2 linked regions of the Vallitalea guaymasensis genome follow. The protein of the gene in region 1 interacts with the protein of each later gene in a pairwise test. Links are inferred from orthologs where the notes say so. Each region holds a gene or a part of one and is shown on either strand. Other genes may lie near its edges. The genes, in order: epsC and cysK.

Evidence for each region.
Region 2: the proteins of epsC (region 1) and cysK interact in binary tests that used the Escherichia coli proteins (3 or more experiments, as listed by UniProt). The link is inferred for Vallitalea guaymasensis from one-to-one orthologs.

The regions. Positions count from the first base shown.
Region 1 is NZ_CP058561.1:258,441-274,934, reverse strand. The notes cover bases 5,215-8,043. They hold epsC (serine O-acetyltransferase EpsC), read left to right. Parts: upstream 5,215-6,200; coding sequence 6,201-6,887; downstream 6,888-8,043. Other genes in these bases: cysS (cysteine--tRNA ligase), read left to right, coding at 6,919-8,043; HYG85_RS01180 (helix-turn-helix domain-containing protein), read left to right, coding at 5,215-5,727. In the rest of the region: HYG85_RS01200 (Mrp/NBP35 family ATP-binding protein), read left to right, coding at 1-369; HYG85_RS01195 (DUF134 domain-containing protein), read left to right, coding at 374-802; HYG85_RS01190 (acetate--CoA ligase family protein), read left to right, coding at 1,193-3,433; HYG85_RS01185 (sulfatase-like hydrolase/transferase), read left to right, coding at 3,577-4,929; more of HYG85_RS01180, read left to right, coding at 4,993-5,214; more of cysS, read left to right, coding at 8,044-8,322; HYG85_RS01165 (Mini-ribonuclease 3), read left to right, coding at 8,353-8,766; HYG85_RS01160 (putative polysaccharide biosynthesis protein), read left to right, coding at 8,766-10,367; 23S rRNA (guanosine(2251)-2'-O)-methyltransferase RlmB, read left to right, coding at 10,384-11,127; HYG85_RS01150 (discoidin domain-containing protein), read left to right, coding at 11,256-14,459; HYG85_RS01145 (NYN domain-containing protein), read left to right, coding at 14,553-15,065; RNA polymerase sporulation sigma factor SigH, read left to right, coding at 15,083-15,724; HYG85_RS01130 (copper amine oxidase N-terminal domain-containing protein), read right to left, coding at 15,976-16,494.
Region 2 is NZ_CP058561.1:4,246,848-4,263,330, forward strand. What follows is about bases 7,327-10,144. They hold cysK (cysteine synthase A), read left to right. Parts: upstream 7,327-8,185; coding sequence 8,186-9,103; downstream 9,104-10,144. Other genes in these bases: HYG85_RS18200 (glycoside hydrolase family 30 protein), read left to right, coding at 7,327-7,903; HYG85_RS18210 (RrF2 family transcriptional regulator), read left to right, coding at 9,149-9,580; HYG85_RS18215 (NUDIX hydrolase), read left to right, coding at 9,625-10,083. Outside these bases: HYG85_RS18175 (ABC transporter substrate-binding protein), read left to right, coding at 1-117; HYG85_RS18180 (ABC transporter permease), read left to right, coding at 234-1,181; HYG85_RS18185 (carbohydrate ABC transporter permease), read left to right, coding at 1,194-2,099; HYG85_RS18190 (ABC transporter substrate-binding protein), read left to right, coding at 2,162-3,685; HYG85_RS18195 (glycoside hydrolase family 3 C-terminal domain-containing protein), read left to right, coding at 3,832-6,003; more of HYG85_RS18200, read left to right, coding at 6,113-7,326; HYG85_RS18220 (aminoglycoside N(3)-acetyltransferase), read left to right, coding at 10,178-10,981; ilvB (biosynthetic-type acetolactate synthase large subunit), read left to right, coding at 11,397-13,061; HYG85_RS18230 (hypothetical protein), read left to right, coding at 13,212-13,922; HYG85_RS18235 (hypothetical protein), read right to left, coding at 13,970-15,022; HYG85_RS18240 (ATP-binding cassette domain-containing protein), read right to left, coding at 15,019-15,711; HYG85_RS18245 (GntR family transcriptional regulator), read right to left, coding at 15,714-16,073; HYG85_RS18250 (ABC transporter ATP-binding protein), read left to right, coding at 16,302-16,483.

The sequences.
Region 1 (16,494 bases):
GACTTGCCACCAGGAACTGGTGATGTAGCACTTACAGTTATGCAGGTAATGCCTATCACTGGAGTAGTAATGGTTTCTGTACCTCATGATATGGTATCTATGATTGTAGAAAAAGCTATCAACATGACTAAGAAAATGGACGTAGATGTTATTGGCGTCATTGAAAACATGAGCTATATCAAATGTCCAGATTGTGGCAAAACTATTAAAATGTTTGAAGGTAATACAGAGGAATTCTTAGATAAAATGGGTATTAAATTATTAGGTGAACTACCAATGACTAAGGAAATTGCAAGAGATGGTATTAATAAGTCAGATGAAATAGCTAAGATGTTCGAAAAAATAACTGATGGAATAATTAAAGAATAATCGTATGCCAAGACCAAAAAAGTGTAGAAAAGTGGACTTTTTTCCTGAGTATACCTATTTTAAGCCTAGAGGCAGATCTGACCAGCAGTTGGAAGAAGTTATTCTGAATATAGAAGAATTAGAGGCCATGAGACTGAAGGATATCGAGAAATTAAATCAAGAGAAATGTGCAGAAAAAATGCATGTCTCAAGACAAACTTTCCAAAATATTATTGATAGTGCTAGGCAAAAAGTTACTAAAGCTTTGACTAGCGGTATGGCAATAAATATTACAGGAGGCATTTACTGCACTAAAAAATGTAAAGTGATCTGTAAAGATTGTAATCATGAATATGAGTTTGACTTTACAAAATCAGCTCAATGCCCTAAATGTAAATCAACCAACATATATTGTAAAAAGAAGCAACAAATATGTAACAGAATAAACAAATAGTATGCTAGCAATAATTCAACCACCCAAAATATATATTAAGGAGCCGTAATAAGGCTTCTTTTTTTCGCACCAATAATACTGTAATAACTCTAATTTCCGCTTTAACCACTTTAAAAAGTTTATTAATCGCAAAATAATCTTTATAAAATAAAATTAATTTCCCTTTCGCTTTTATTATAAATTGCTTTTTGTTATAATAGCAATGTAATATTTTACCTTACTATGAACATAAATAGAACTTGATATATATGATGGATGATTTTAATAAATCTGTCTTATATAATGGATGCTTACTAAATTATAGTAAAAAACGAATATGGTGCTGTCTTAAAATATATTATAATATCTGTGTTTTAAGACAACCCCATAAATACTATGCGGGGTGGTTAAATGAATATTTCAGTAGAATCAATGAGCATAATCAACAATATATTTGATAATGCTTATGAAAATGGAAGAAAGACTCTATACGAACATGAAGTTTATATGATTTTAAAGAGCATAGGACTTGATGTTCCAAAATTCGTATTCGTAAAGAATTCAGATGAATTGACTGAAAAGATGTTAGAAAAATTCGGTCGTGATATTGTAGTTAAAATTGTTTCATCAGATATTTCCCATAAACAAAAATTAGGTGGGGTAAAAGTAGTAAAGAATCATGAAACATTATATGTAGGTTATGTATTGGATAAAATGCGCAAAGAAGTTCTTTCGCATTTTGAACAAGAACCAAATATCGAAGGCTTCCTAATTGTAGAATTCATTCCTCATACACAAAGTATAGGATATGAAGTACTTATTGGTTCAAAAGACGATTCATCATTCGGTCCAGTAATAACATTTACAAAAGGTGGAGATGATGCAGAATTTTTTGCTAAATATTATGATCCTGCTAATCTATTCCTTCCTCCTTTCAGGTATAATAAAGCCTTAGAACTTGTTAATGATTTGAACATTTGTCATAAATTCAAGGATATCGGTCATGAAGAATATCTTGAGCTAATGGCAAAAGCAGCAAGTTTGATAAGTTCATTCGCTTTTCACTATTCAAATGCTAGCAAAGAGAAGACTAAGTATATTGTGAAAGCTCTTGACATTAATCCATTTGTAATAACAAAAGACAACAGATTCATTGCTGTAGATGGATTTGCACAATTTGAAAAAGTGGAAGACAATAAAGAAGTAATGAAAGAAGCTAATGTGAGAAATATAGAACCATTCTTTAATCCAAAGGGAATAGCTGTTATTGGTGTTTCCGCAAATCCGGATAAACATAGTATGGGAAGAGAGATAGCAAAACTCTTGCATGACCTTGGTAGAGAAGATATATATTTCGTTAATATAAAAGGTGGAAAAACCGTTATTGGTGATAAAGAATATCAGCTATATAAAAGTATAGATGAAATACCAGTTGAAACTGAATTAGCTGTTTATGTAGCTAAAGCAAAATATGTGTTCTCATTCTTTGAAGAAATGAAAACCAATATACCAAAATCAGTAGTACTCATTCCAGGTATTCCTTCTGATATGAAGTATGAGCAGTTCAAGGAAAATTTGTCAAAAGTAATGCCGGAAGATGTGAGGGTCATTGGACCAAACTGTATGGGTGTTTTCTATGGAGATGATGAAAATAATCCAGGAGTGAATACATTATTCATTGATGAAGAAAGATTGGAATTGAATACATGTGAAGATAGTAATACTGTATTCTTGACTCAAAGCGGTGGTATGGCTCTTACCCTTATTGATAAATTCAGTCATTTGAAAATATTCAAATCAGTAGTCAGTTTCGGTAATAAATATGATGTCAAGATTGTTGATCTAATTAAGTATTTTGCTCCAAAAGAAGATATCAGTAATATAGCCCTTTATGTTGAAGGTTTTGACCAAGGGGAAGGTAGAAAATTCTATGAATTAGCAAAAGACATAGATAAACCAATTATCATATATAAATCTGGTAAAACAGATGCAGGAGCTAAGGCAGCAGCTTCCCACACTGCAGCTATGACAGGTGATTATGACGTGTTTAAGGCTGTATGTGAGCAAGCAGGAGTCATTCTCATTGATGATATTAAAACATATTATGATTGTATAAAAGCCTTTTCTCTACTTGCTGACAAAAAGGTAAAAGGAAGAAAAGTAGCAGGTGTGGTTAACGCAGGTTTTGAAGCTACTATAGCAGCTGATGAATTAGGTAACTTGGAGTTAGCAACTCTCAGTGAAGAAACTAATGAAAAATTAAAGCAGCTTAACTATCATGGACTTATAGATACATCTTCTTCAATAATCGATGTAACTCCAATGACTGAAGATGTTCTATATGCTAAATATATAGAGGCTATAATTCAGGATGATGCTGTAGATGCTATGTTCGTAAGTATTGTACCACATGCAAATGATCTGAGAGCTTTACCTAACGCATGTTATGATGATGACAGTTTAGCTAATACGCTTGTAAGGTTAGTTAAAAAATATAATAAACCTATTACAGTCTCTGTTAATGCTGGTAAGTTTTATCGTGAATTCGTATCAATCATGGAAGAAGGTAAAGTAGCTGTATACGATGATATAAGATCATCAGTAAAAGCTTTGGATACTTTTGTATCTTATAATACAGGAATCAAAAAATAATTATGTGTTTAATCTATAAAATTAAGAGGTAGATGTTATACCTCTTTTTTTTATGCTCTTATTGACATTAATCAATAGTATAGTATAATAAAGTTACAAATAAATTATTAATAGTTACATATATGATACTAAGGAGTGATATTATGAAGAGAAAACCAAATATTTTATTCATATTTTCAGATCAACAGAGATGGGATACAGTTGGGTGTTATGGACAGCCGTTAGATATAACCCCTAATCTGGATGATTTAGCTAAGGATGGAGTAAGAATAGAAAATGCCTTTACCTGTCAACCTGTTTGTGGTCCTGCAAGAGCATGTTTGCAAACTGGTAAATATGCTACAGAGACTGGTTGCTATCGTAACGCAATTGCTTTACCATTAGATGCAAATACAGTTCCTAGATACTTATCACAAGCTGGTTATGAAGTGGGATATGTAGGTAAGTGGCATTTGGCTTCCACAGGATATGATTCCAATGAAGACATTGGTGAGGTGTGTAATTATGAAACAACAGCTATCCCTCCAGAAAGAAGAGGGGGATATAAAGACTATTGGGTAGCAGCAGATGTACTAGAATATACTTCCCACGGTTATGACGGCTATATGTTCAAAGATATGGAAAAAGTAGAGTTCAAAGGCTATAGAGTAGATGCTACAACAGATTTTGTACTTGACTATTTGGATGGTTATACTGGAGAAAAACCATTTTTCTTATTTACATCATACATTGAACCACATCATCAGAATGATCGTAACCGATATGAAGGTCCTGATGGGTCAAAAGAAAGATTTAAAGATTATGTACCACCAAAAGACTTGGTTTGTAATACTGAAAAAGGTGATTGGGAAGAAAATTATCCAGATTATCTAGGGTGCTGTGCAAGTCTTGATGAGAATGTAGGAAGAATAAGAAAGAAATTAAGAGAATTAGGATTGGAAGAAGATACTCTTATTATTTATACCAGTGACCATGGTTCACATTTTAGAACAAGAAACAAGGAATATAAACGAAGTTGTCATGAAAGTGCAATAAGGGTTCCAATGATTCTTAATGGACCAGGGTTCAGAGGTGGAAAAGTCGTTAAAGAACTGGTTAGCTTAATTGACCTGCCAGCTACAATCCTTAATAGTGCAGGAGTTGAGCAACCTGAGGATATGCAAGGATACCCAATTCAAGAAGTAGTTGATGGGAAAGAGGTCAAGTGGCAGCAAGAAGTGTTTTTACAGATTAGCGAGAGTCAATTGGGCAGAGCAATAAGGACAGACAAATGGAAATATTGTGTTACTGCACCAGATAAATCAGGAGGAATGGATTCCCATAGTGATACATACGTTGAAACTTTTTTATATGATTTGGAAAAAGACCCATGTGAATTAACCAATCTTGTTAAAGACCCTGCTTATGTTAAAGTCAGAGAAGAATTGGCTAGTAGATTGATTAAGAGGATGAAAGAGGCTAAGGAAGAAGAACCAGTAATTTTATCTGCAAAATAATAAAAATTGTTATATAATAATCCTATATGTACTATTGAAAAAATAATCAGAGGTGACTATATAATGGAACAAAAGAGTGTAGCTCCAGCATTGACAAGAGGTTTAACCATACTTGAAATAGTAGCAAGAGAAGGAGCCATAGGATTTAATGAGCTAAAGGAAAAGATGGATTTACATGCTACTACAGTCAATCGGCTTATAAAAGTCTTGATGGACAAGGAATATCTTGCTAAAGACCAAAATAATAAATATACCCTTGGTATAAAGTTTTTAAATCTATCCAACCAAGAAACTTTTTGGAATAAAATAATACAAAAATTGCATAATAGTATGAAAGAGATAAATGAAAAGTATGGTATAACTGTATTGTTGACATCATTGGACAAAGATAAAGCCACCGTAATCTATAAGATAATTGAGTCCTCCAATCTAGGTATGCTTGAAGTTGGAAATACCCATTATGACTTGATGAATTTTCCATGGGGAATTTTATATATAGCTGAGCAGGATAAAGAAAAACAAGAAGAATTAATTAAAAAGTCATATGCTGATCCATCTCGTAATATGAATGTAGTTGATAGAAAAGATATTGACAAATTAATTGTTGAGGCTGATATAGAAAAACATGTGGATGATAAAGGCTGGTTTTTTAATGGCAGGAGATTTGCTGTCCCTATTTTCTTGTCAAACGGCAAATTGATAGGCGCACTATGCTCTGGTTCAAATAAAGAAAATCTTAAGGATATCTCTATTGAAGATGTAATCAATGATATGAAAAAAGCGGTAGAAGGTTTATAAATTTATTCTTGACTAATTAATAAAGGTAATATATTATTAAGTTAACAAAAATTAAAACACAACATATAATAATAGTAATTAATAGACAACCTAGGTTAATTAATCATAAAAAAGAATATGGAACATATAATTTAGAAGCTTTGATAGGAAGAGTAGTTAAATGAATCTTAAAAGAGATGGAGTGTCACCGGCTGAGAGCATTCCTTAAGTGAAGTTGAATGAAGTGCATCCTTGAGCTTGTCCAGTGAAATAGTAGTAGCTGGGTACGGTGCTGACCGTTATACAGCCTGAAGTTGGAATAAATATATTTATTCAAGAAGAGTGGAACCGCGGAATAACTTCGTCTCTTATTTAATTAGGAGATGGAGTTTTTTTATTACAAATTATTGGAAAACTTTACTTAAGAAGTTTCTTTGATTTCGTTACGTTACTGAGTCATTTGACTTAATATGTACAACAAGGAGTGTGATAATATGGGATTGATAAAATATATCAAAGAAGAGATAAATGTAATTAAAGATAGAGACCCGGCTATAAAATCTACATCAGAAGTATTCCTTTATGGTAGTTTCAAAGCGATAATGAGTTACAGATTAGCTAATTCACTATTTAGAAAAAAACACTATTTCTTAGCTAGATGGGTTTCTCAAAGAGCGGCAAGAAAAACGGGAATAGAAATTCACCCGGGAGCCACAATTGGAAAAAATCTATTCATAGACCATGGACATGGAGTGGTCATAGGTGAAACTTGTGAGATTGGTGATAATGTGACAATATATCAAGGAGTTACACTAGGTGGAACAGGAAAAGAACATGGAAAGAGACATCCAACCATTGGGAACAATGTTATGATAAGTGCTGGGGCTAAGGTATTAGGTTCATTCACAATTGGTGACAACTGTAGAATAGGAGCAGGGTCAGTTGTACTTAATGAAGTGCCGCCTAACTGTACAGTTGTTGGTATACCTGCAAGGGTTGTTCGCAGAAACAATGAAAAAGTATCTCCATGTGATACTCTGGACCAAACACATCTGCCAGACCCTGTTAGAATGGAAATGTGCAAATTGTTAACAAGAATAGAACGATTAGAACAAAAGGTAGCATCAATACCACCTGAAGATTACTTCAAATTATTTAACCGTGAAAAATTTAGCAGATAAAACATATTAAATAGAGAAGGGAAAGGATAAAATGAAATTATATAATACTTTAACTAACAAAAAAGAGACATTTGAATCAATCGAGAAAGGCAAGGTAAGAATGTATGTTTGTGGTCCAACAGTATATAACTATATTCATATAGGAAATGCTAGACCATTGATAGTGTTTGATACGGTCAGAAAATATTTTGAGTATAAAAATTATGATGTTATCTACGTTTCCAATTTTACTGATATAGATGATAAAATAATCAAGAAAGCCAATGAAGAAGGGGTAGATTATAGCGAGATATCAAGTAAGTATATGAAAGAATTCTTAATTGATTCTGAGGGATTGAATGTTAAACCAGCTACTATTTATCCAAAAGCAACTGAAGAAATAGATGACATGGTCAAGATGATTGAGCAGCTAATTGAAAAAGGTTATGCTTACGAGGTTAATGGCAGTGTCTATTTTGAAACAAAAAAATTCAAACCATATGGTAAGCTATCCAATAAGAATCAAGAGGACTTGGAAGCAGGAGCTAGGATTGCTGTTGATACAGAAAAGAGAAATCCAATGGACTTTGTTTTATGGAAGCCAAAGAAAGAAGGAGAGCCTGCATGGAAATCACCTTGGGGTGAAGGTAGACCTGGATGGCACATAGAGTGTTCAGTAATGGCTAAAAAATATCTTGGAGACAGTATAGATATTCATGCTGGTGGAGAAGACCTTGTTTTCCCACACCATGAAAATGAAATAGCACAAAGTGAAGCTGTTAATGATAAGCAATTCTCTAAATACTGGATGCACAACAGATTTGTCAATGTAGATAATAAGAAGATGTCAAAATCTCTAGGTAATTTCTTCACAGTTAGAGAAATAGTTGATGATTTTTCATATGATGTGGTAAGATTCTTTATGCTGAACGTCCATTATAGAAGTCCTATCAATTTCAGTAGGGATCTAATGCAAGCTGCAGCTAACGGACTTGAAAGAATTCAAACAAGTAGAGATAATCTAGAGCATTTATTAAAGAATGCCCAAGCAGACGATTATAATGAAAAAGAATTAATATTTAATGAACAAAAAGAATTGGAAAAATATAAAATAAAATTTGAAACTGCTATGGAGGATGACTTCAATACTGCAGATGCTATATCAGCTATATTCGAATTAGTCAAATTCGCTAATAAGAATACTGATTCAGATTCTTCTAGAAAATTTATTCAAGATATTATTATACTAATTGATGAACTATGTGGTATACTAGGAATAGTAAGTAAGAAAAAGGAAATTTTACTAGATGAGGAAATAAATGATCTAATTGAAAAGAGACAACAAGCACGTAAAGATAGAGATTTCGCATTAGCGGATAAAATAAGAGATGATTTAAAAGACAAAGGTATTATCCTTGAAGACACACGTGAAGGTGTACGTTGGCATAGAGGATAATAGGTTACTTATGAGAAAGGAATGGAATTGATGCAAGATTTTATTGACTACTTTAAAGATAGTCTTGATATAAAAGACGTAAATCCTAAGCAATATTCACCTTTAGTTCTTGCATATATTGGAGATAGTGTATATGATTTGATAATCAAATCAAAAGTTATAGCAGAGGGTAATTCACCTGTTAATAGACTCCATAAAAAAACAAGTAATTATGTAAAAGCGTCAGCTCAAGCAAAAATGTTTAGAGAAATCGAAGACATATTGACTGAGGAAGAATTTAACATATATAAAAGAGGAAGAAATGCTAAGTCGGGTACAGTACCCAAGAATGCTGATTTGATTGACTACAGAGTTGCAACTGGTTTTGAAGCATTGATTGGTTTTCTATATTTAGATAATAGATTCAAAAGAATCATTGAATTGATTGTTAGAGGAGTAAAATAATGACTACACAAACGAAAACATTTGTAAAAGGGGCAATGATTCTTTCACTTGCAGGTTTGATCGCAAAGATATTCAGTGCTCTATATAGAATTCCTTTAGCTTACTTGGTTGGAACAGAAGGGATTGGCTATTATACTACTGTGTATCCATTATATTCATTATTGGTTTCGGCATCTTTAGTAGGAATACCCAATGCCCTATCAAAACTTACGTCAGAGAAAATAGCTAAGGAAGATTATTATAATGCACATTATATTTACAAATATTCAATGATAATAATTAGCATATTCGGTGCATTTATATCATTGTTCATGGTACTTGGTGTAGATCAGATTATTAATATGGGCGATTGGCCAAGTGAATCTAGATACGTAATATTTGGACTAGCTGTATCGCCAATATTTATATCTATCACAGGAGCTTTCAAAGGATATTTTCAAGGTATGCAGATAATGGTACCTACTGCTATGACTCAGATAATAGAAAATATAACAAAAGTGGTATTAGGTATAGGTATTACTTATATGTTAATACAAATGAATCATAGTGTACCATATTCGGTTGGCGGAGCTGCACTTGGAACATCCCTTGGATTTTTAGTATCCACATTATTTATTATCTTGTATTATATTAGGAAAAGAAAAGATATAAATAAACAAGTGATGGCAACAGCAAGGAAGAAGCATATAAGATTTGGTGAAGTTGCCAAAAAGCTCATTGTGATTGCTATACCTATTACAATTGTTTCGGCTGCGTATTCTATAATGAATTTAATAGATTCAAGCACCATATATAAAAGGTTGGGTGCAATATTTATTGACAAGCAACAAGCTGTTGATATGTATGGACAGATGGGTAATGCTTTTACCATAGTCAATGTACCTTTGACAATAAGTTTAGCTCTAATGATTAGTATTGTTCCTGCTGTATCAGTTGCTGTAGCTAAGAATAATACTGCTGATTTAGTAGCTAAGATAAAATTGGCAATCAGATTTGCTCTTTTACTTGCTTTACCAGCAGCAGTGGGTCTTTTTTTACTAGCTGAACCCATTATGGAATTATTATATCCAACTTCTGCAGGATATGAATATCTTATGTTGTATGCTGTCTGCTTAATATTTATAATCTTAGGACAGGCATTAGCAGGTATACTACAAGGAATGGGTAAATATTTTTTCCCATTAGCATCCCTTGCAATAAGTGTAGTTATAAAAATTATTATAAACTATTCTCTAGTAGCAAGTGATCTACAATTAAAAGGAGCAATCATAGGCTCAATATGCTATTATGTGGTATATGTCATATTGAATTATTTGATGATAAAGAGAGAAACTAAACTTAAACTTAATGTTATCAAGATAGTTATTAAACCCATACTATCAGCAGGAATTATGGGATTAGGTGTTTATGTAATTTATCATGGTATGTATAAGCTCATTAACAGTAATACAATATCAACTCTTCTAGCAATTATATCTGGAATGATAATATATGTAATTATGCTTATATTGACTAGAACTTTGCAGGAAGAAGATTTTGCATTTATCCCTAACAATGAAAAAATAATACAAAAACTAAAAAGTATGAAACTTATTAAATGACAAGAGAGGAATAGTAATGGATAATACGGAATTGATTCTAGAAGGAAGAAATGCTGTAACAGAAGCATTAAAAGCTGATAGAAGTATAGATAAGATTTTTATTATAGATGGTAAGCATGATGGACCAATCAAAAAGATTGTCTCTGAGGCTAGAAAAAAGAACATAATCGTAAATTTTGTAAGTAAAGATAAATTAAATGATATTTCGGTAACTAAAAAGCACCAAGGAGTCATAGCTTATGCCGCAGCATATGATTATGTAGATGTAAAAGATATGATAAAATATGCTAACGACAAAGGTGAAGCACCTTTTATATTGATTCTTGATAGCATTGAAGATCCCCATAATCTAGGAGCTATACTAAGAACTGCTAATATTGCGGGAGTTCATGGGGTGATAATACCTAAGAGAAGAGCGGTAGGATTGACAGCTACTGTTGCTAAAACATCAGCTGGTGCTATTGAGCATACGAGGGTAGCTAGAGTAACCAATGTAGCTAGAACCATTGATGATCTAAAGAAAGAGGGTTTCTGGATAGCTTGTGCTGATATGGATGGAGAACTTATGTATAATGTTGATTTGAAGGGTTCTCTTGCCATAGTAATTGGTAACGAAGGCGAAGGAGTATCTAGGAATGTAAAAGAAAAATGTGATTTTATAGTTAAGGTACCAATGAAAGGTGAGATAACTTCTCTTAATGCTTCAGTGGCAGCAGGAATACTAACTTATGAAGCCCTAAGGCAAAGAGATTATAACTAGAATTGACTAAACTATAACCCCTGGGATACTATTACTAACTCTAATAATACTAACTTTCTAATTATTATAGACTAGAATTGACTAAGTGTATAACTAGATTCTATAAAAATAAGAGAGGAAGAATAGGTATGGATAAGTTGAAGAAGCTTTATAAACTTAATGGAGTAGTCTTAGTATCTATAATCTTTTTGACAGTTATTTTCATGTCAAATAACGCATTTGCAGTTGAGAACAATGATGTAGCTCAAGGTAAAACAGCTACAGCAGATAGCTGGCAGCCCATATCAGGAAGAACAGCAGACAAAGGCAATGACGGTGACGAGTCCACTCGCTGGAGTGCCAGTGATGGGAAATGGGGACACTGGTGGAAGGTAGACTTGGGTGCAAGTCATACCCTTGATGGATGCAGTGTCAAATGGGAATTCAATAAAGTCTATAAATACAAGATAGAAGTATCACCTGATGATATTAATTGGTTGATGGTAGCAGATGAAACCAACAATACTATTTCTAAGCAAATTCAAACTAATGATTTTAATATTGATAATATAAGATATGTACGAATAACTATTACTGAAACTGAAAATGGTTGTTGGGCAAGTTTTTATGACTTCAAGGTTTTTGGTACTAAAAAGTTCTCAGAGCCTATAGAACCAACACCATATTCTAATGTAAATTCTAATCGCTCTATTCTCAATTTCAATACAAATTGGTTATATTCCAATCAAGATAATGAAAACTATAAATCCATTACTTGCGATGAATTAAGATTTACCGATGTTTGTCTACCTCATTGTAATAAATTGCTTAATAAACACTTTGATCTAGACATATCACAGGTCCAATTTATTTCTTGGTACAGAAGACATTTTAATGTACCAGAAGAATATAGGGGACGAAGGGTTCTAATAGAATTCCAAGGAGTATCAACAGTAGCTGAAGTCTATGTTAACGGAAGCTTTGTGGGTGAACACAAAGGTGCTTATACTTCTTTTACATATGATATAACAGATTATATTGATTATGGTAATGTGGATAATGTAATTGCTGTAAGAGTAGATTCTACAGAGAGAAAGGATATACCACCAGAAGGACTTATTGATGTGGATTTTTTCTTGTTCGGTGGGATTTATCGTGATGTCAATATGATTATTACAGATCCAGTATATGTTGATTGGACATTTCTTCGAACAGTACCTTTAGAAGATGACAGTATTATGGTTGCAGCAACCACCAAGGTCAATAATAAAAGTATGGTTCCAAAACAATGTAAAGTCATTTCCGATATAGTAGATGCAGATAATAATATAGTAGCTATAGGGGAAAGCAGTCACACAATAGAGGCTGGTTCAACCCATGAATTCAATAATTTTACTACAAGAATCCTAGAACCTGATTTATGGCATCCTGATGACCCTAATCTATATAAGGTATATACTAGGGTTTTGATTAATGATACGGATTATGTAGATAAATATATAACTGATACAGGACTTAGGTGGATAAATTTCAACAAGAATGATGGAAAGTTTTATATTAATGGAGAATATATGAAACTAAGAGGTACTAATAGACACGAGACTTTTCCATATATAGGAAGAGCTGCAGCTAATAGACTTCAAGCTAGAGATGCGGATATCATAAAATATGAAATGGGATGTAATATCGTTAGATGTTCTCATTATCCACAGGACCCTGAATTTTTGGAAAGATGTGATGAAATAGGTCTATTAGTTTTGGAGGAGACTCCAGGCTGGTTCAATATAGGATTATCCAGTTGGAAAGATATTGTTCTTGACAATATTGAAGAGATGATAATAAGGGATAGAAATCATCCAAGTATTATTGCTTGGGCAGTGAGGATTAATGAATCTATTGATGACAATAGTTTTTACAAGAATACTAATGCAAAAGCTCGATCACTAGATCCTACAAGACCAACAACTGGCTCTCGATTCGTTGCTAATTATCTTAGTGCTTTTTATGAAGATTTATTTGGGTATAATGATTTTACAGAAGGGATAAAAGAACCTAGAGTATTACCTTGGCTGGTTACCGAATATGAAGGACACAAGTTTCCAGTTAAGTCTTTTGATAACGAAGACAGATTGTTAGAGAATCTATTAAGACATGCTAAGGTACAGAATGAAGCTCAAATTAGAGAAAATGTATCAGGTGCTTTGGGATGGTGTGCATTTGATTATAATACACCTCTTGCAGATTCCTATAGCAATAATAATATTAGATATCATGGTGCCTTTGACATGTTTAGGATGCCTAAGCATGTAGCCTATTTTTATCTATCTCAGCAGAGTAGAGAACATTATGGTCCTGTAGTATATATAGCTAACTATTGGAAAGAAAATTCACCATCAACAGTAACTGTAGCCAGTAATTGTGATAAAGTAGAATTGTTTGTCAATGGTATTTCCCAGGGAATTAAGCAACCAAATCTATATACCAGCTTGAACCATCCCCTTTTTGAATTTAAGGATATAGACTACGTTGGAGGTGAAATAAGAGCAGAGGGACGAATCAATGGAGAAGTAGTTGCTAGTCATGTTAGACATACTCCAGGTCAACCTGTAAAATTATTATTGAAGGCTGATGATTATACCTTGACAGCAGATGGCAGTGATATGACAAGGATTACAGTTACTGCACTGGATGAATATAATCAAATAGTACCTTTATCTAATAATTCAGTAGAGTTTCAGGTGACAGGAGCAGGAACTTTTCTCGGTGAATCACCTTTTATATTGGAAGATGGCAAAGGGGGATTCTTCGTTAAGACTATTTTAAATGAAACTGGTACAATAACCTGTAAAGCAACTTCTGATGGACTGATAGAATCAAATATAAGTATTTCCGTTGTAGATATGACAGAGCCTGTAGTACCAATAACAGAGAATGGTAATGGGGTTATACCTGAAGAAGGGGAAAATATAGCCTTTAATAGATTTGTCTCTTCTGATAGCGAGCAGTCAGGTAATAGAGTTTATTATATAAATGATGATAGCTTTGACACAAGATGGTGTGCTAATGATTGGGATGCTAATCATTGGTGTACAATTGATTTAGGAGATACCTATAGTATTCAGGGAACAGAGGTAACTTGGGAAAAAAGTGATACTGTTTATAAATATAAGGTTGAAGTATCATCAGATAAGAATAATTGGATTACTGTAGTTGATAAAACAGATAATAACATTAGTGATCAAATACAGAAAGATGATTTTGTAAGTAACGATGTACGTTATGTGAGAATTACTATAACTGGTCTAGAAAAAAATGCTTGGGCCAGTATAAGGGATTTTAAAGTTTTCAAATGATTGCCATTAAATAATATTGTAATTACATTTACAAACTAGAAATTATATAGTATACTTAAATATGCTTTCAAATTAAAGGAAGGCGGATATGTTTTGACACGAGAATTTCTATTAGTAGATGGTTACAATATTATTTATGCTTGGGACAAGCTAAAAAAAGCAGTAGAAGAAGAAAGCTTAGAAATTGCCAGAAAAAAATTACTGGATATAATGTCCAATTATCAGGGATATAAAAAAATTGAAGTCATAGTTGTATTTGACGCACATAGAGTAAAAGGAACTAGGAATATAGAGAAATATAATAATATAGATGTAGTATTTACAAAGGAAGTTGAGACAGCGGATCATTATATTGAAAAAGTTGCTCATTCAATAGGCAGAGATTATCGAGTAAGAGTTGCTACATCAGATGGTCTCGAACAAACTATAATACTAGGAAAAGGTGCAAGTCGTATATCAGCTAGGGAATTACATAATGAAGTTAATATGATAGAAAGTGATATTCGTAAGAATTTCATTGAAAAAGTTCAAATTGATAATAATCGTTTAGAAGGTCACCTAGACCCTAAAGTTTTAGAGTGGATGGAAAAGATGCGTAGAAAATGATAGAGGGGTTGATGTAGTTGGATTATGCTACTTGGTACGACGATTCATATGTTACGTATTCAGATGAACAACTTGTGGAATTAGTGAGAGATGGGGATAATGAAGCACTTGATTATTTAATGAACAAGTACAAGATATTAGTTGAAAAAAAAGCTAAATCATATTTTTTGATAGGTGCTAGTAGAGATGATATTATTCAAGAAGGCATGATTGGACTCTTTAAAGCAATTCGTGATTTTAAAGAAGAAAAAACTGCGTCCTTTTATTCTTTTGCAGATTTATGCGTAACAAGACAGATTATATCAGCTGTAAAAGCATCAACAAGACAGAAACATCTTCCATTGAATTCATATATATCATTGAATAAACCTTCTTATGAAGAAGAGAATGATAAAACGACTTTAATAGATAAGATGCCTTCTAGAAAAATAATCAATCCAGAAGATTTATTGATAGGTCAAGAGAATCTAAGCATTATTGAGCATGAACTCAATGAGAGACTTAGTAAGCTGGAAAAAGAAGTTTTACAAAGTTATATATATGGAAAAAGTTATGTTGAGATTGCTGGGAATCTAAAAAGACCAGTAAAATCAATAGATAATGCATTGCAGAGAATCAAGAAAAAAGTTGAACTTATTTTAGTTGAAAAGGGAGTATAAAAATACTTGACAAAATTTATGACATGTTATAAAATTAGTCAGTATGCTGGAGTAACTCAGTAGGTAGAGTACTTGCATGGTAAGCAAGAAGTCGGCAGTTCAAGTCTGCTCTTCAGCTTTTTTTGCCCTGAATTAGGGCTTTATATTTAGACGTAAGTATAATAAAATAGACTCTGTTCAGTAATTGTACTATCTGAACTGAGTCTATTTTTTATATTGATATGAAAAGCCCCTTTTACCTTATATATCTATTATTTAGTATTATCTGATGAACATATTTCAATTTCAAAAGCAGTTGTTTGAGGAGGTAATGATGCTGTCATGATATGACTATGTTTTACAAGCAATTTATCTCCTTTAGATATATCTTTAATACTTGCTTTTTTTCCAGATGCTTGATCAGTTATTTTTGTTTCTTCGTTTATATGGAAGATGATAGTTTGATCTTTTCCATATCCTACAGTAATCATATGACCATTTTTAGTTTCTTTTATTTCTGATACTTCTCCTTCAACTTTATTCGCCCTTAAAACGCTTATAGTATAAGCATATGTTTGAGGAGGTATAGACATAGTCATTTTAGAGTCATGGATAACAACTAATGCGTCACCTTCTTCAATATCCTTAACAGTCAATTCTTTTTTAGTTAATTGATCTGTAATCTTTGTATCTTTGTCAACATTAAATATTATATTGCCTTTATCATAATCCACAGTAATCATATGACCATTTTTGGTCTCTTTGATTCCAGATACTTTTCCATTGACTTT
Region 2 (16,483 bases), 4.0 Mb from region 1 along the record:
GAATACGAAAGACAAAGGTTTGATATTTATTTTGATATAATAACAGGTGAAAGACCAATAGAAGAAGGGCTTAATACCTTGAATGGTATAATGAATGAAATTAATGATAGTAATTGATATTTACAGGATATATTTTATTTTATAAAAGGCATCAATTGATTTTGATGCTTTTTTGTAGTTATTTTTATAGAATCATAGTTATTTAAATTTACATATTCTCAGCAGATTATATAATGAATATACCAAAAAAAACAGAGGTGACAATAATGAAAACGCTAAAGAAGCACTTTAGATATTATCCACTTTATTTAATGATTCTGCCAGGATTTCTATTAATATTATGTATGAGATATTTACCTATGGGTGGTATTATAATTGCCTTTAAAAATATAAATTATGCTGATGGCATTATAAGAAGTCCCTGGTGTGGTTTTGCTAATTTCCAGTTTCTATTCAAGACCAAAGATGTTCTCATAGCAACTAGGAATACTCTATTATATAATCTTGCTTTTATAGTTTTGGGTATGGTCGTTTCAATTGCTTTTGCTATAGCATTATGTGAAATTCGTAATAGATTTGCAGCTAAAGTTTATCAAAGCATTTTTTTCTTCCCTTATTTCTTATCAATGGTTGTTGTAGCATATATGGTATTTGCTTTTTTAGGAATGGAGAATGGTCTATTGAATAAAAGTATATTTTCATTTTTAAACATTGAAAAAATACGGTTTTATGCAGAACCTAAGCACTGGCCATTTATCTTGGTATTTGTTAATCTGTGGAAAAATGTAGGGTATTCAACAGTAATATATCTGGCAGCTATATTGGGGATAGCTCCAGAATTATATGAAGCAGCAATCATAGATGGTGCCAGTAAATGGCAGCAGATAATATATATAACTCTACCATCTATAAAGCCTATAATAATAATATTAGCCATAATGGCTATTGGAAGAATATTCTATGCTGATTTTGGTCTGTTCTATAATGTGCCAATGAATTCAGGGGCTCTATTTTCTACTACACAAGTTATTGATACATATGTCTATCGTGCAATGACAAAATTAGGGGATTTGGGAATGGCTGCGGCTGCTGCATTATATCAATCCTTTGTAGGTTTTGTATTGGTTATAACAGCTAACTGGATAATAAGAAAAATCGATTCAGATAATGCATTATTCTAGGGGGGAAGCACAATGAAAAAGAAAGCAGGAGTCAATCAGATTTCTAACAGAGCCAACTGTATAATTAATATCTTTTTTCTTATATATGCAATCTTGTGTATTGCGCCATTATTACTATCATTAGGTGTATCTTTGACTGATGAAAAAGAAGTCATTCTCCATGGTTTTAATTTTATTCCAAGAAAATTTAGCCTAGACGCTTATAGGTTTTTATTTCAAGATGCATCACATGTGCTTAGAGCTTATGGTGTATCCATATTCGTTACTGTGGTGGGTACGTTATTTAGTGTGATGTTGACAGCATTATATGCTTATCCAATATCAAGAAAAGATTTTCCAGCGGCTAAATTCTTTACCTTTTTCATATTTTTTACAATGTTGTTCAATGGTGGATTGGTTGCAAGTTTCTATATAAATACTCAATTATTCCATTTCAAGAATAGGTTATATTCCCTGTTATTGCCCTTGATGATGAATCCATTCAATGTATTGATCGTAAGGACGTTCTATAAACAGAGTGTACCAAAATCAATAATCGAATCATCAAAGATAGATGGTGCTAGCGAGTTACGAATTTTTATTCAAATGGTATTACCTTTATCAAAACCAGCCATAGCCACGATAGCTTTATTTGACACTTTGTGTTATTGGAATGATTGGTTTTCAAGTTTGTTATACATATCAGATGTAAAATTATATTCCTTGCAGTACACCATGTATACTGCTCTCATGAATATCAAGTATTTATTGAAATTTGGTGAAACATCATCTGATGCATTGAACAGCTTGGGTACAGTACCAACCCAAACAGTGAGATTTACAATGGTATTGATAGCAATAGGACCTATAATACTAGCTTATCCTTATTTCCAAAAACATTTTGTGAAAGGATTAACTATAGGTGCTTTGAAAGGTTAGAATAATTACTTAGTAATTATTTTGATTATATATATAAAAAAATATTCTAGGAGGTAGTTTTTATGAAAAAATTAGTTTCAGTCATGCTAATAATAGTTTTAACACTATCATTGGCTGCATGTGGAGGTAAGAAGGAAGTTGAGGAAACAAAAGGGGAAAATGCTGATGTAGAAAACAATTCTTCTAATGTTGAAGAAAAAGCAGAGGATAAAGATGAATTAGAACCTGTTACTCTGAAATTTACATATCCAGGTTCACATCAAGAGGATGAAGAAAAAGTTGAAGAAGCTATTAATGAATATTTAAAAGATAAAATAAATGCGTCTATTGATATTGAACCAATAGATTGGTCAGCCTTCGAAGAAAAAACCAGTTTGATGATGGCAACAGGTGATAATCTCGATATGATATTCACTGCATCTTGGATGACTTATTATACAGATGTTGCTAAAAAAGCATATGTACCAATGAATGATTTAATTGATAAATACGCACCTAAAACAAAAGAGTTATTGAATCCTGCATTATTTGAAGGTCCAAAAGTAGATGGAGTCATATATGGTTTATCAACAAACAAAGAAACAGCAGGAGCTACAGGATTATTCTTCAGAAAAGACTTAGTTGAGAAATATAAGTTTGATATATCTAAGATAAAATCTATTAAGGATTTTGAAACTGTTCTAGAACCAATGTTAGAAACTATCAAGAAAAATGAGCCAGGAATATATCCTTATTACTCTAATGGCTACAATAGTCTAGTGAGTTTCTATCAACCACTATCTATTGGTGGAGGAGATACTCCAGGGTATTATAATCCTGATTCAGGTAAGATAGAGTATACACAAGAAAGTGAAGAGAAGCTGTTATTATATGATTTAGCTTACAAGTGGGCTAATATGGGATATATTAATGAGGATGCAGTTACAGCAGAGGAATGGGTTCCTAACATGTTCTGTACCTGGATGCCATACAAACCTGGTAAAGATGCTGAGATGTCAGCTCAATTAGGCATTGAGTTAGTAGGAGAAGTCATAGGTTCTCCTTATACCACTACATGTGAAGTGACAGGTTCCATGATTGCGATATCAAGAAATAGTAAGAACCCAGAAAGATGTATGATGTTTCTAGAGTTGTTGAATACTGACAAGTATCTTAACAATCTATTGAATTATGGTATTGAAGATGTTCACTACTTGAAAGTGAAAGATAATGTAATAGATTTTCCAGAAGGTGTAACAGCTTCTACAAGTACTTATTATCCTTCATCACAATGGATGTTCCAAAATCAATTTTTGAATTATCTAAGAGTCGGTGAAGCAGAGGACAAATGGGAACAATATGATATTTTCAACAAGAGTGCAGTAGTAAGTCCATTATTAGGTTTTGCATTTGACGCTACACCTGTAAAATCTGAGATTGCAGCTTGTAAAAATATTCGTGAAGAATTTGAAAAAGCATTGGTAAGTGGTGTTTTGGATCCAGACGTAGCTGTTCCAGAATATCTAGAAAAATTAAAGGCAAATGGTTCAGAGAAGATTGTAACTGAAAAACAAAGGCAAGTAGATGAATTCAAAGCTAAAAAATAAATGATATCTACGTGAAAGTAAATTGAAAAAGTTGGCGTGTAATGGTAACATTAGTTTTGTTACAATGAATCCTTACGAGATTAAAATATTATCATGTAGGCTTATTCCATGTAACCACTAACATACGAAAGGAAGATATTAATATTATGAATGAGTTTCCTTATATGGATACAGAATTATCTTTTGATGAAAGAGTCAACGATTTAGTTTCACGTATGTCATTAATTGAAAAAGTCTCTCAGCTGGTGCATAATGCATCACCAGTAGAAAGACTAGGTATACCTGCCTATAATTGGTGGAATGAAGCACTTCATGGAGTTGCGAGAGCAGGAGTGGCAACAGTTTTCCCACAAGCCATAGCTCTAGGTGCAACTTTCGATGAAGAATTAATTAATCAAGTGGCTACTGTCATATCAGATGAAGGAAGAGCGAAATATCATGAATTCCAACGTCAAGGTGACTGTGGTTTATACAAGGGCTTAACTTTTTGGAGTCCTAATATTAATATATTTAGAGATCCTAGATGGGGTAGAGGTCATGAGACTTTTGGAGAAGATCCATATCTAACCAGCAGGTTAGGAGTTAACTTTGTTGAAGGTCTTCAGGGTACAGACGATAAATATCTAAAAAGCGTTGCAACGCCAAAGCATTACGCTGTTCACAGTGGACCAGAGAAAGACCGTCATAGTTTTGATGCCGAAGTTTCAATAAAGGATATTAGAGAAACATATCTGCCGGCGTTCAAAGCTTGCGTAACAGAAGGAAAAGCAGAGGCAATCATGGGAGCCTATAATAGAGTTAATGGTGAACCATGTTGTGGAAGTCATTTTCTGCTACAGGATATTTTGCGTGACGAATGGGGATTTCAAGGGCATGTAGTATCGGATTGTGGTGCATTGATGGATTTCCATGCTTATCATCATATTACGAAGAATCCTATCGAATCAGCAGCGTTAGCTCTTAATAATGGATGTGAATTGAATTGTGGAGATACATTTGAATATTTGATGCTTGCACATGATAAAGGTTTGATTTCAGAAGATACTATAGATGCTGCTGTAAAAAGATTACTAAAAGTCAGATTCAGGTTAGGGATGTTTGATGACAATGAAGATATTCCATATTCATCAATCCCTTATGAGGTAGTAGCTTGTGATAAGCATAGAGAATTGGCTTTGGAAGTAACTAAAAAATCAGCGGTACTATTAAAGAATAAGAACAACATTTTACCACTGGATAAAAATGAAATAAAATCCATAGGTGTAATAGGTCCTAATGCCAATGATAGAAGAGTATTGGTAGGGAACTATAATGGAACACCAATCAGACATGTAACGGTACTTGAAGGAATACAGAATGCAGTCAATGATAATACACGTGTATATTATGCAGAAGGCTGTAAGTTGATTGAGCCGGAAGTAAGTATGTGTCAAGAGAAGGACAGCGGATTTTCTGAAGCTATATCCGTAGCCAAGATGTCAGATGCAGTTATTATGTGTCTTGGATTATCACCTATAATTGAGGGTGAACAAGGAGATGCAGCTAATTCAGATGCATCAGGAGATAAAATTCATTTGGATCTACCTGGACAACAACAAAAACTCATGGAAGAAGTATATAAGACAGGGAAACCAATTATTCTCATTTTATTGAATGGAAGTGCTGTTGCAATAAACTGGGCTGATGATAATGTAGATGCAATTTTAGAGGGATGGTATCCAGGTGGAGAAGGGGGTAATGCTATAGCTGATATTATTTTTGGAGATGATAGCCCTTCAGGTAAATTACCAATAACTTTTTATAGGTCACTAGATGATATACCATCATTTGATGACTATAGTATGAAGAATAGGACATATAGATATTTTGAAAAAGAACCGTTATATCCTTTTGGATATGGTCTTGGTTATACATCTTTTGAATTCTCTAACTTAGTACTTTCAAAAGATATATTACAAATGGGAGAAGATTTATTAATCAATGTTGACGTTACTAATACAGGGGATTTATCAGGATATGAAACTGTCCAGTTATATGTAAAAGATTTGGAGGCATCAGTAGATGTCCCTAAGTATGAGTTGAAAGGATTCAAAAAGGTATTATTGAAGCCGGAAGAAACAAAGACAATAGAGTTGGTGCTAAAACCTAGACAATTGGCTTTAATAGACAATGATGGAGAATGTAAGCTGGAACCAGGCAGTTTTCAGATATTTGTAGGTGGAAGTCAGCCAGATGGTAGAAGTATAGAATTAACTAAACAAAAAGTATTGGATGCAACATTTGAGGTTGTAGGTAACATAAAGACTTTAAAATATTAAAGCTCAGATTAACTAATAAATGATGAGAGTGAGGGATTCAGGTTAATATAAGAGTGGGTTATCGAGCTTGATATAAAATAAAAATAAGTTTTATAAGGAGGAAAATAAAATGAGACTTAAATGGAGAAGGTTTCTGGTTTTATTCCTTGTTTTTGGCTTGATGCTCACTATTACAAAACCTTACACTAATTCTTTGGCATCAAATTTTATTACAATATATTGGGAAGATGAAAAACAGGAAATTGACGGGTTCGGATTCTCAGGAGCTGACTGGTCACATATACCATATCAATTACAAGAACCTGAAAGAACAGAGGTAATGGATTTATTATTTAATATTGACGATGGTATTGGGGCATCAATATGCAGAAGTGAAATACATCCTGAGTATTCACCTGCATTAGGAGAATATGATTTTGTAAGTATCAAACCTGAACAATTATGGTATATAAAAGAAGCTGAGGCTAGAGGCGTGGATAAACAGATTGCAACTGCCTGGACACCTCCAGCATTCATGAAAACCAATAATAGCCAAACACATGGTGGATATCTGATTGAAGAATATTATAATGATTTTGCTGATCTATTAAGTGAATTTGTAGTTCAATTTGAACAGCTTCATGGTATTGATTTTTATGCAGTATCAATGTGTAATGAACCTAATGCTAGCATTTTTCTGAATTGGAATTCATGTTCTTGGAAGGGCGAGCAGATCAAGACTTTCATTAAAGACTACATGAAACCAGCATTCGTTGCAAAAGGAATTGATGACACCAAGTTCATTATAGCAGAACCATCTTGGTGGTCAGAATCATTGATGGAACCTTCGTTAAATGATCCTGTCACTTGTGATATGATTGATATAGTTGGATCACATCAATATCAACTATCACCTTCTAAGTTCACGACAGCTTTTTCCAAAGGCAAAAAAGTATGGCAAACAGAAGTATGTGACCCAGGACATTTTGATGCTGGTATTGGTGAAGGGCTTAGATGGGCTAAGAATATTCATGAATTCATGGTAGATGCAGAAGCAAGCGCATACCTTTATTGGCAGGGAGTAATGAGAGAGGGTAGTGAAGGATTAATTTGCACTAATTCAGATTTCACTGATTATGTTATGACCAAGAGATACTATACTTTTGGACATTACAGCAAGTTTATCAGACCAGGGTATGTACGTATTGGCACATCGGATACAGGAATCTCTGATACTTATATATCAGCGTATAAGAATAAAGAAACAGGAGATTTTGCTATAGTGGCAATTAATGATACTGATAAAATACAGCAGTTTGACCTGTTAGCTGATGGATTCAGTGCTGATAAGCTGACACCATATATTACAGATGATACTCTGGATATGCAAAAGGGTAGTCAGGTTCCTTATAATGATGGTACATATTATATTGCATTACCACCAAAGAGTGTAGTTACATATGTGGGTAAGGAAAATAGTAATACATTAACAGATGTAGAGGTTATTGAAGATAATCTAGATGATTGGTCTATGGTTTATTCAAAATCAGAGGGTTGGTTCTTGGATTCATCCAATTCAGAGTATTTTGAAGGAGATTTGTCAAGAGCTGCTAGGAATTCCGGTAAGAATGAAGAGTTAGTATATTATTTTGATGGAAAAGATATTAATTTCTTTGAGGTGAAATTGTTCCAGTATTGGTATTTTGATGCGCTTTCCTTCTATGCATCTGAGGACAATATGAGTTGGATTGAAATTCCACATAGTTCATATCCTAGAGAATGGCAAGGTAGTAGGTGGTATAAGATGGCTCACATTCCAAGATATATTCCTGAAGGTACTAAATACATAAAAGTAAAATTAACTGATAACAGTACTTGGGAAAAACAAATATCTAAGATTAAATTTATCCTTAGCGAATAAATATATTTTTGATGATATCTAATCATTTGATAACGTACAATTAAAAGTCTGTATAATTTCTCTGTGAGAGATTTATACAGACTTTTTATATCCTGCATTATAGGAATTTCATATTTTTAATTAATTTATTAGATGGTTTGATTATCAGTAATTCCTTGCTTCGTTCTAAATATACAAAAAATTTTGCTATTGGTATTGACATATATACTTTGTTTGAGTAAAATAATAATATATACACAATAACCGATAGGACTATTCGGTATTTGGAAGGAGAGTTTAATTATGAGTAAAGTATACAACAATATATTAGAATTAGTAGGTAAAACACCACTAGTGAAAATCAATAATTTAAATGATACACATGCTAACATATTTGGAAAAGTGGAATATTTTAATCCAGGTGGAAGCATAAAAGACAGAATTGGTCTAGCTATGATTGAAGATGGTGAGAAGCAAGGTCTGATAAATAAGGAGACAGTTATATTAGAGCCTACAAGTGGAAATACTGGAATAGGTATAGCTATGACTGGTGCAGTAAAAGGGTATCGTGTTATACTGACTATGCCAGATACAATGAGCAAAGAAAGACAGAATCTATTAAAAGCTTATGGAGCTGAATTAGTTTTAACACCAGGTACTAAAGGAATGAAAGGGACAATTGATAAGATTGAAGAATTAAAGCAAGAATATCCTAATCACTTTGTTCCTGGGCAGTTTAATAACGTATCTAATCCAGAAATCCATAGAAAGACTACAGCTCTTGAGATAATAAATGATATGGATGGTAAGATTGATATTCTGGTTGCAGGTGTTGGAACAGGAGGAACAATAACTGGTATTGGTGAAATTCTAAAAGATAAGATTGATGGTGTTAAAATTGTTGCAGTAGAACCAAATAACTCAGCAGTTTTATCAGGTGAAAATCCAGGTCCACATAAATTACAAGGGATAGGAGCAGGATTTGTACCTAATGTATTGAATAAAGATGTGATAGATGAGATAATAAAAATAAAAGATGAAGATGCTTTTGCTACAATGAGAAGATTAGCCAGAGAAGAAGGAATGCTTGTAGGTATTTCATCATCAGCCGCAGTTTTTGCAGCATTACAGATAGCTGAGAAAGAAGAAAACAAAGGTAAGAATATCGTTGTAATATTACCAGACAATGGTGAAAGATATTTATCTATGAACATATTTTAGATGAAGAATTATCATACACAAAATTTGTTATTATGAGGTGCAATAATGAATATATCCAATAAAACCAGATACGGATTAAGATCAGTAGTATATCTAGGAATAAATTATGAAAAAGAAAATATCTCCATCAAGGAAATATCTGATAAAGAAGGTATATCAAAAAGATACTTGGAACAGATATTTGCTGAACTGAAAAAAGGTGGAATCATTAATAGTACCAAAGGAACAAAAGGAGGTTATTTTCTAACAACTAAGCCTTCTGAAATTACGGTAAGCGGTATTATTAAATTACTTGAAGGTAACTTGAATGTCATTCAAGAAATAGACGATTATAATATAGAAGACTTAGAATATACTATAGTCAACAAAGTATGGAACAAAATGTCACAAGCGCTAATTGATGCAGTGGATAGTATTACTATTGAAGATATTATCAACGACTATAATTCACTTAGCAGAAACATGTTTTATATATAATAGTTTTATATATGTTACAAAAGATAAATTAGGAGAAATAAAAAATGAAATTAGGTACATTGTGTTATATAGAAAAAGATGGTAGAACTCTTATGCTCCATAGGGTAAAAAAAGAAAATGATATTCATGAAGGTAACTGGATTGGTCTAGGAGGAAAAATAGAAAACGGTGAATCACCAGAAGAATGTGTAATCAGGGAAGTTAAAGAAGAAAGTGGTCTAACCATAAAAAATCCTGACCTAAGAGGAATTTTGACTTTCCCTGAATTCGGCAAAGACAATTGGTACGTTTTTCTCTATACAGCTACTGAATTCAACGGAGATTTAATTGAATGTAACGAGGGCAATCTAGAATGGATTGATAATGAGGATTTACTAAACCTAAAAATGTCAGAAGGAGATAATCTCTTTTTGAAATGGCTAAAAAAATACAAAATGTTTTCAGCTAAATTTATTTATGATGGTAAAAAATTAATAGATTATGATTTAGTAGTTAATTATTAATAATATTAATTTTGAAGGGAACTTGTAATAAAGGAAGCTATAATAATTTTAATAGGATAACGAACAATGTTAAAGCAAGAATGGAGATAGTAAAATGGCTGAAAAGAAAAATGCAAGAGTAATATTGACTAAGGAAGATTTAATAGAACAGTTTAGTAAATGTGGAGTAGCAAAAGGACAGACAATATTTGTTCATACTTCATTAAAGAGTATTGGATTTGTTGTTGGTGGAGCAGAAACCTTGATTAGGGCGCTTCTTGAGATAGTTGGACCTGAAGGTACACTAATGATGCCATCTCAAACTTGGAAAAATCTTGATCCTTCAACAGGGGTTCATTGGGAAGAACCAGAAGAATGGTGGCCTATAATTCGTGAAAATTGGCCAGCTTATGATAAAGAGGTTACACCTGCAATTGGTATGGGGGTAGTAGCTGAAATGTTTAGAAAGTGGCCAGGAGCAAAAAGATCAGATCATCCAGCTAGGTCAATAGCAGCAGTTGGTAAACATGCAGAATATATTACAGAAGAACATGATTTGAGTAATATTTTTGGTAAGAATTCTCCTGTAGATAAATTGTATCAATTAAATGGATACGTATTGTTAATCGGCGTTGGATATAATAAAAATACTTCATTACATTTAGCAGAAACTAGAGCTGACTTTGGTAGTAAGAAATATGCTAATGAAAGTAGTGCAATTAACATCAATGGTAAAAGAGAATGGGTGACATATAATACTCAAGTTGTAGATGATGAAGACTTTATAGAATTAGGTAATGAGTATGATAAAGAAAACAATATTGAAATCCATAAAGTCGGAAATGCTGAGGTAAGATTTATGAAGCAAAGACCATTAATAGACTGGACTGTCAAGTGGATGGAAAAAAATAGAAAATAGAAAATTATTATTGACAAACCAAAACTATATTGATATAATGGTTAAAATAATTTAACGTAAAAAAGTGATAAAGCATAAAAGCAAAGAAGAGGAAGAGTACTTTATTTTGGAAATATAGAGAGGAGATGCTGGTGGAAATTCTCCATGAAGAAATAATGGAAGGTAGCCTTGGAGCTGTGAACCGAAATCGTAAGAGAGTAGACTTCAACGGAATCCCACCGTTACTAGGGAGCTGATATCAGATGAAATTTATTTATCTCGTATTAGACTAAGTGGCATAATATGCAATATAGGTGGTACCGCGGAGATAATACCTTCGTCCTTTTAATACAAGGACGAAGGTTTTTTAATTCTTGCAAAAAATTTGAATCTATTTACAATCAAAAATTATAATAATAAAAAGGAGATGTTACATATGTTATTAACTGGTGCAGATATAGTTGTTGAATGTTTAAAGGAACAGAAAGTAGATACCGTATTTGGGTATCCAGGAGGAAATGTAATTCATATTTACGATTCATTGTATAAGAATAAAAAGTATATTAAGCATATTTTAACTGCTCACGAACAAGGCGCATCACATGCAGCAGATGGTTATGCAAGGTCTACAGGTAAAGTAGGGGTTTGTATTGCTACTTCAGGACCAGGGGCAACCAATCTTGTTACAGGTATTGCTACAGCTTATATGGATTCAGTACCAATGGTTATAATAACAGGTAACGTTCCATTATCTTTACTTGGTAAAGACAGTTTTCAAGAAGTAGATATAGCTGGAGTTACTGCTCCTATAACAAAGCATAATTATATAGTTAAAGATATAAATAAGCTGGCTGATACCATAAGAGAAGCTTTTTATATAGCTAGTGAAGGTAGACAAGGACCGGTACTTATTGATATCCCAAAAGATATAGCCATGACAACTACTGATTATGAATATGCAGAACCTAAATTAGTAGAAAGATGTATTAAAAATATTACTGAGGAAGCTATAGAGAACGCATTAGAACTTATAAATAAATCAAAACAACCGTTCATATATATTGGCGGTGGTGTAGTTAGATCAGAAGCATCAAAAGAATTGTTAGAATTCGCAGAGAATATTGATGCACCAGTAACCTCAAGTCTAATGGGGTTAGGAGGTTTTCCAAGCAGCCATGAATTATTTACTGGAATGATTGGAATGCACGGAACAAAAGCATCCAATAAAGGAATTAATAAGAGTGACTTAATAATTGCCATAGGTGCTAGATTCAGTGATAGGGTTGTAAGTAAAGTTGAGAAATTTGCGCCTAATGCTAAGATACTGCATATTGATATTGATCCTGCTGAGATTAATAAGAACGTTGTTTCATATCATTATATAGTTGGAGATATTAGAGAAGTATTAAAGCAACTTAATAATAATATTATAAAGCAAGATAGAAAGCAGTGGGTAAACAAAATCAAAGGATACAAAGATAAATATCCATTAAGATATCCTGATAATGGTCTAAAAGCACAATATATCATAGAAAAACTTAATGATATTACAGATGAAAATACTATAGTAGCAACAGAAGTAGGACAGCATCAAATGTGGACTGCTCAATATTATAATTTCAATAGTCCTAAGGAATTCTTGACTTCTGGAGGACTTGGAACAATGGGATTTGGTCTAGGAGCAGCAATAGGAGCACAAGTTGGTAATCCAACTAAAACAGTAATTAACATTGCTGGTGATGGTTGTTTCAAGATGAATCTTATTGAACTTGCTACAGCAGTTAACTATAATTTACCAATAATTATAATACTTATTAATAATAATTCTCTAGGAATGGTTAGGCAATGGCAGTCATTATTCTTTGATGGAAGATATTCAGAGACTACTCTTAATCATGCTACAAATTTTGTTGGATTGGCTGAGAATTTTGGAATGAGAGGATTAGAAATCTCTAGAAAAGAACAAGTTGAGGAAGTATTACAGGAAGCTATTAATTGCAAAGGACCAGTATTAGTTCATTGCAGAATCCATGAAGATGACAAAGTATTTCCGATGGTTGCTCCTGGAGAAGCCATAGATTCATTAATTATGGAAGGTTAAAATATATGATTAGTTAAGTAAAAGGGGCTGGATAGCTCCTTTTTTGATATAATTTCGTAATCGTTTCCAACATAATATTGTATGAATTTCATATATATTATAATGGAGGTGATAAACATTAAACTTAAAAAATTATACATGAGTATAGTATTGTTTCTTGCTATTAGCATATTATTGATTAATCATAATGCCACAATTGCAAAGAACAACCCTATTGCTAGCGAATCAAAAATAGAATATATTGATGAGGAAAAAGCAAAGGAGACTGCCATATCTTATTTTCAAAAATACTTTGATATCAAAATAAAAGCTGATGATTACTTTCAGTATAATAGACACATCAATATAGATAATAAACACAATAAAACTGGTAAAGAGTACTGGGAAATTGTATTTAGTACCTTTGATAGATCGAAATTGAGGGATATCAAAACTCAAAAAGAAGCAGACAAAATTAATGAGGAACGCAAAAAATCTGTTACCTATTATGCTAAGATAGAAATCCATGATGAGGAAATATTAGAGATAGGGATAATTGATAACAATAATGATAAAGGTCTAACCATTGAAGAATTAAGAGAAATAGAAATCTCAACTGAGGATGCCAAGAAAATCACTCTTGAATTTATAAAAGCAAAAGAATTAATTAAGGAAATAGAAGAATTAGAATTTCTAGGTGAAATAAGAATTGCTCCAGATAGTTGTTATATAGCATATGAATATAAAAAAGACAGAGCTATAATTATCAGAGTACATTCACTCTCTCAAGAAATATCGTGTTTTAGATTTACAACAAAGGAGCAAGCAGAAAAAGCTATAGAAGTTAATAAAAACAATGATAAAGATGGAGGGATAGGTTAATAATTCATTTTAGTTTCAAGGGAAGATTAAATCTTCCCGATTGTTATTTAATCAACTTTCCTTAATACATAATAATTAGGCTTTTGATGCCTATATATGTAATCCCCAGATTTCCATTGTACAAATAAATATGTGTTACCGTTTATTACTTGAATAATATATTGGGATTTTGAATGTTCAAATGGAAACGCTAGAACAAATCCTTTAGTCCAATTTGACTCTTTTCGCTCTTGAATACTACCATCTTCATTAAAAGTTAAAGAGTTAATATATAATTTTCTCTCAGTTTCTTTGGGTGTATATCCTTGATAGTCTTCAACAAAATCAACTGTTTTCCATTTACCTATAACTCGTTCATCGCTTGTAAATGGTATATCAATATTTTCAATTATGCGATTACTATAACTATGAATTATAATTCCTAAATTAAGTATACTTAAAATTATTAGTACACCTACTATAGTTACTGATTTTTTCTTATTAAATTTGTGGCCTAGTGATACTGCTATACCTATAATTCCTAGTATTGATAACAAGATTATCAGTAAAGTGGAAATAACAATTCTAGTAGTGAATATTTCTAAGGCACCATTAAGTATTAATATAATGATAATGCTAGTGGTCACCAATAATCCTGAAATAGTAGCAAGTAAAGGTTTTTTGATGATTTGACCTGATATTATGTACAAACAAGTAAATAATACATAAACTAAGAAAGCAATGTTAATATAAATAAATCCTCTTAATATTTTTATACTATTGGAAATATCTAATGTACTCAATAATATACTTACAAAAACAATACAATAAAGATACACTACTAAAGCATTTGCACTTAATATTTGTAAAATGCTTTTTGGAATGAGCATCATATGTTCTTTGTTTTCAAATATTACATTCTTTGCAAGATGAGCGATTTTTTTATCTATAACATATAAAAAACCAACAATAATTACTATTTCTTGAAATAGGACCATTTTATAATGCTGATTTGGATATATTAATGTTTTAGCTAAACATGTACAAATAATAACTCCTATTATGACACATATTATTTTATAGAAATCTCTTTTGAATTCATACTTAATTAAACTTTTCATTTCATCACCTCTTTAAAAGTTTTCTCAATGGATTGACTTTTTTGGAATCGTAGGTCCTCACAATCATGAATACCCAACATTTGTCCTTTTTTTATAAATATAACTTTATCTAATAGTTTCTCTACTTCTTGAATTAAATGAGTTGCAATAATAATAGTAGAATTATCATCAATATTATTAATAATAGTATCTATTACTTGTTCTCTCACGAGGGTATCCATACCACCTAACGGTTCATCAAATAGATAAAGTTTCGCCTCTCTGGCTATTGAAAGAGATAAACGTAATAGTTGGGTCATACCCCTCGATAGATTCTTTATTTTTTCTGAATAGGGTATATCAATATTAATGTCTTGTAATATGCTATCAAATTTATTTTCGTTGAAGTCATCATACATATCTATATAAAAACTTCTAATATCTTCTACACTCATCCATTTTGGGATAGCATTATTTTCTGTAAGCAGTGATACATAACCTTTAGTTTTTTCATTGGGGTTTAGTCCATCTATCAATACTTCTCCATGGTTATAGGGTATAAGACCAGCTACAGTATTCATGAAAGTTGTTTTACCACTTCCGCTAGGACCTAGTAATCCAACAACTTCACCTTTATCAATATGAAAAGTTATATCATCCAGAGCTTTATGCTTGCCATAGCTTATTGATAGTTTCTTGATATCTAACATACTTAATCTCCCTCCACATAATAATCAATAATCTCTAAAATTTGTTTTTTACAGAATCCCATATTTTTCATACGATTAGAAAAAGAGATAACAGTTTCTTTTGCTATGTCATTTCTTAGATTATTAATCATGTCTTCATTATCAGTTACGTAAGAACCCATACCCCTCTTGGATATAATTAATCCTTCGCTTTCCAACTCTCTATAAGCTCTTTGAACAGTGTTAGGGTTTACTTTTAGATCTTTTGCTAATTCACGTACAGAAGGCATTTTATCACCTTCTTTCAATTCTTTTTTTATTATTATTTCTTTTAGATAAGATAATATCTGGACATACACAGGGATATTATTATCAAATTCCATAAATGTTTGCCTCCTATTGCATACTGTATTAATACTATAATACAGTTAAAATATATTGTCAAGTAAGATTATCTCTAATCTTACAAAAATGTAAGTTTATTATACTATTTGTAAGATGAATTTATTGTTAATACAGTTTATTTTGCTTATAATAGGTTTGTAATTAGCAATAAACAATTTATTAAATAAGATTTCTTTTGTAATAAAGAAATATGGAGGATATATATTATGAAACAAATAATTAAAGTCAGTAATGTGACAAAAGTCTATGGCTCAAAATTGAATAAGACAACTGCACTTGTGGATATTAATTTTGAAATCAATCAAGGTGAATTTGTTGGAATCATGGGTCCATCAGGTTCAGGGAAAAGTACGCTGCTTAATGTTATATCAACAATTGATAGAACGAC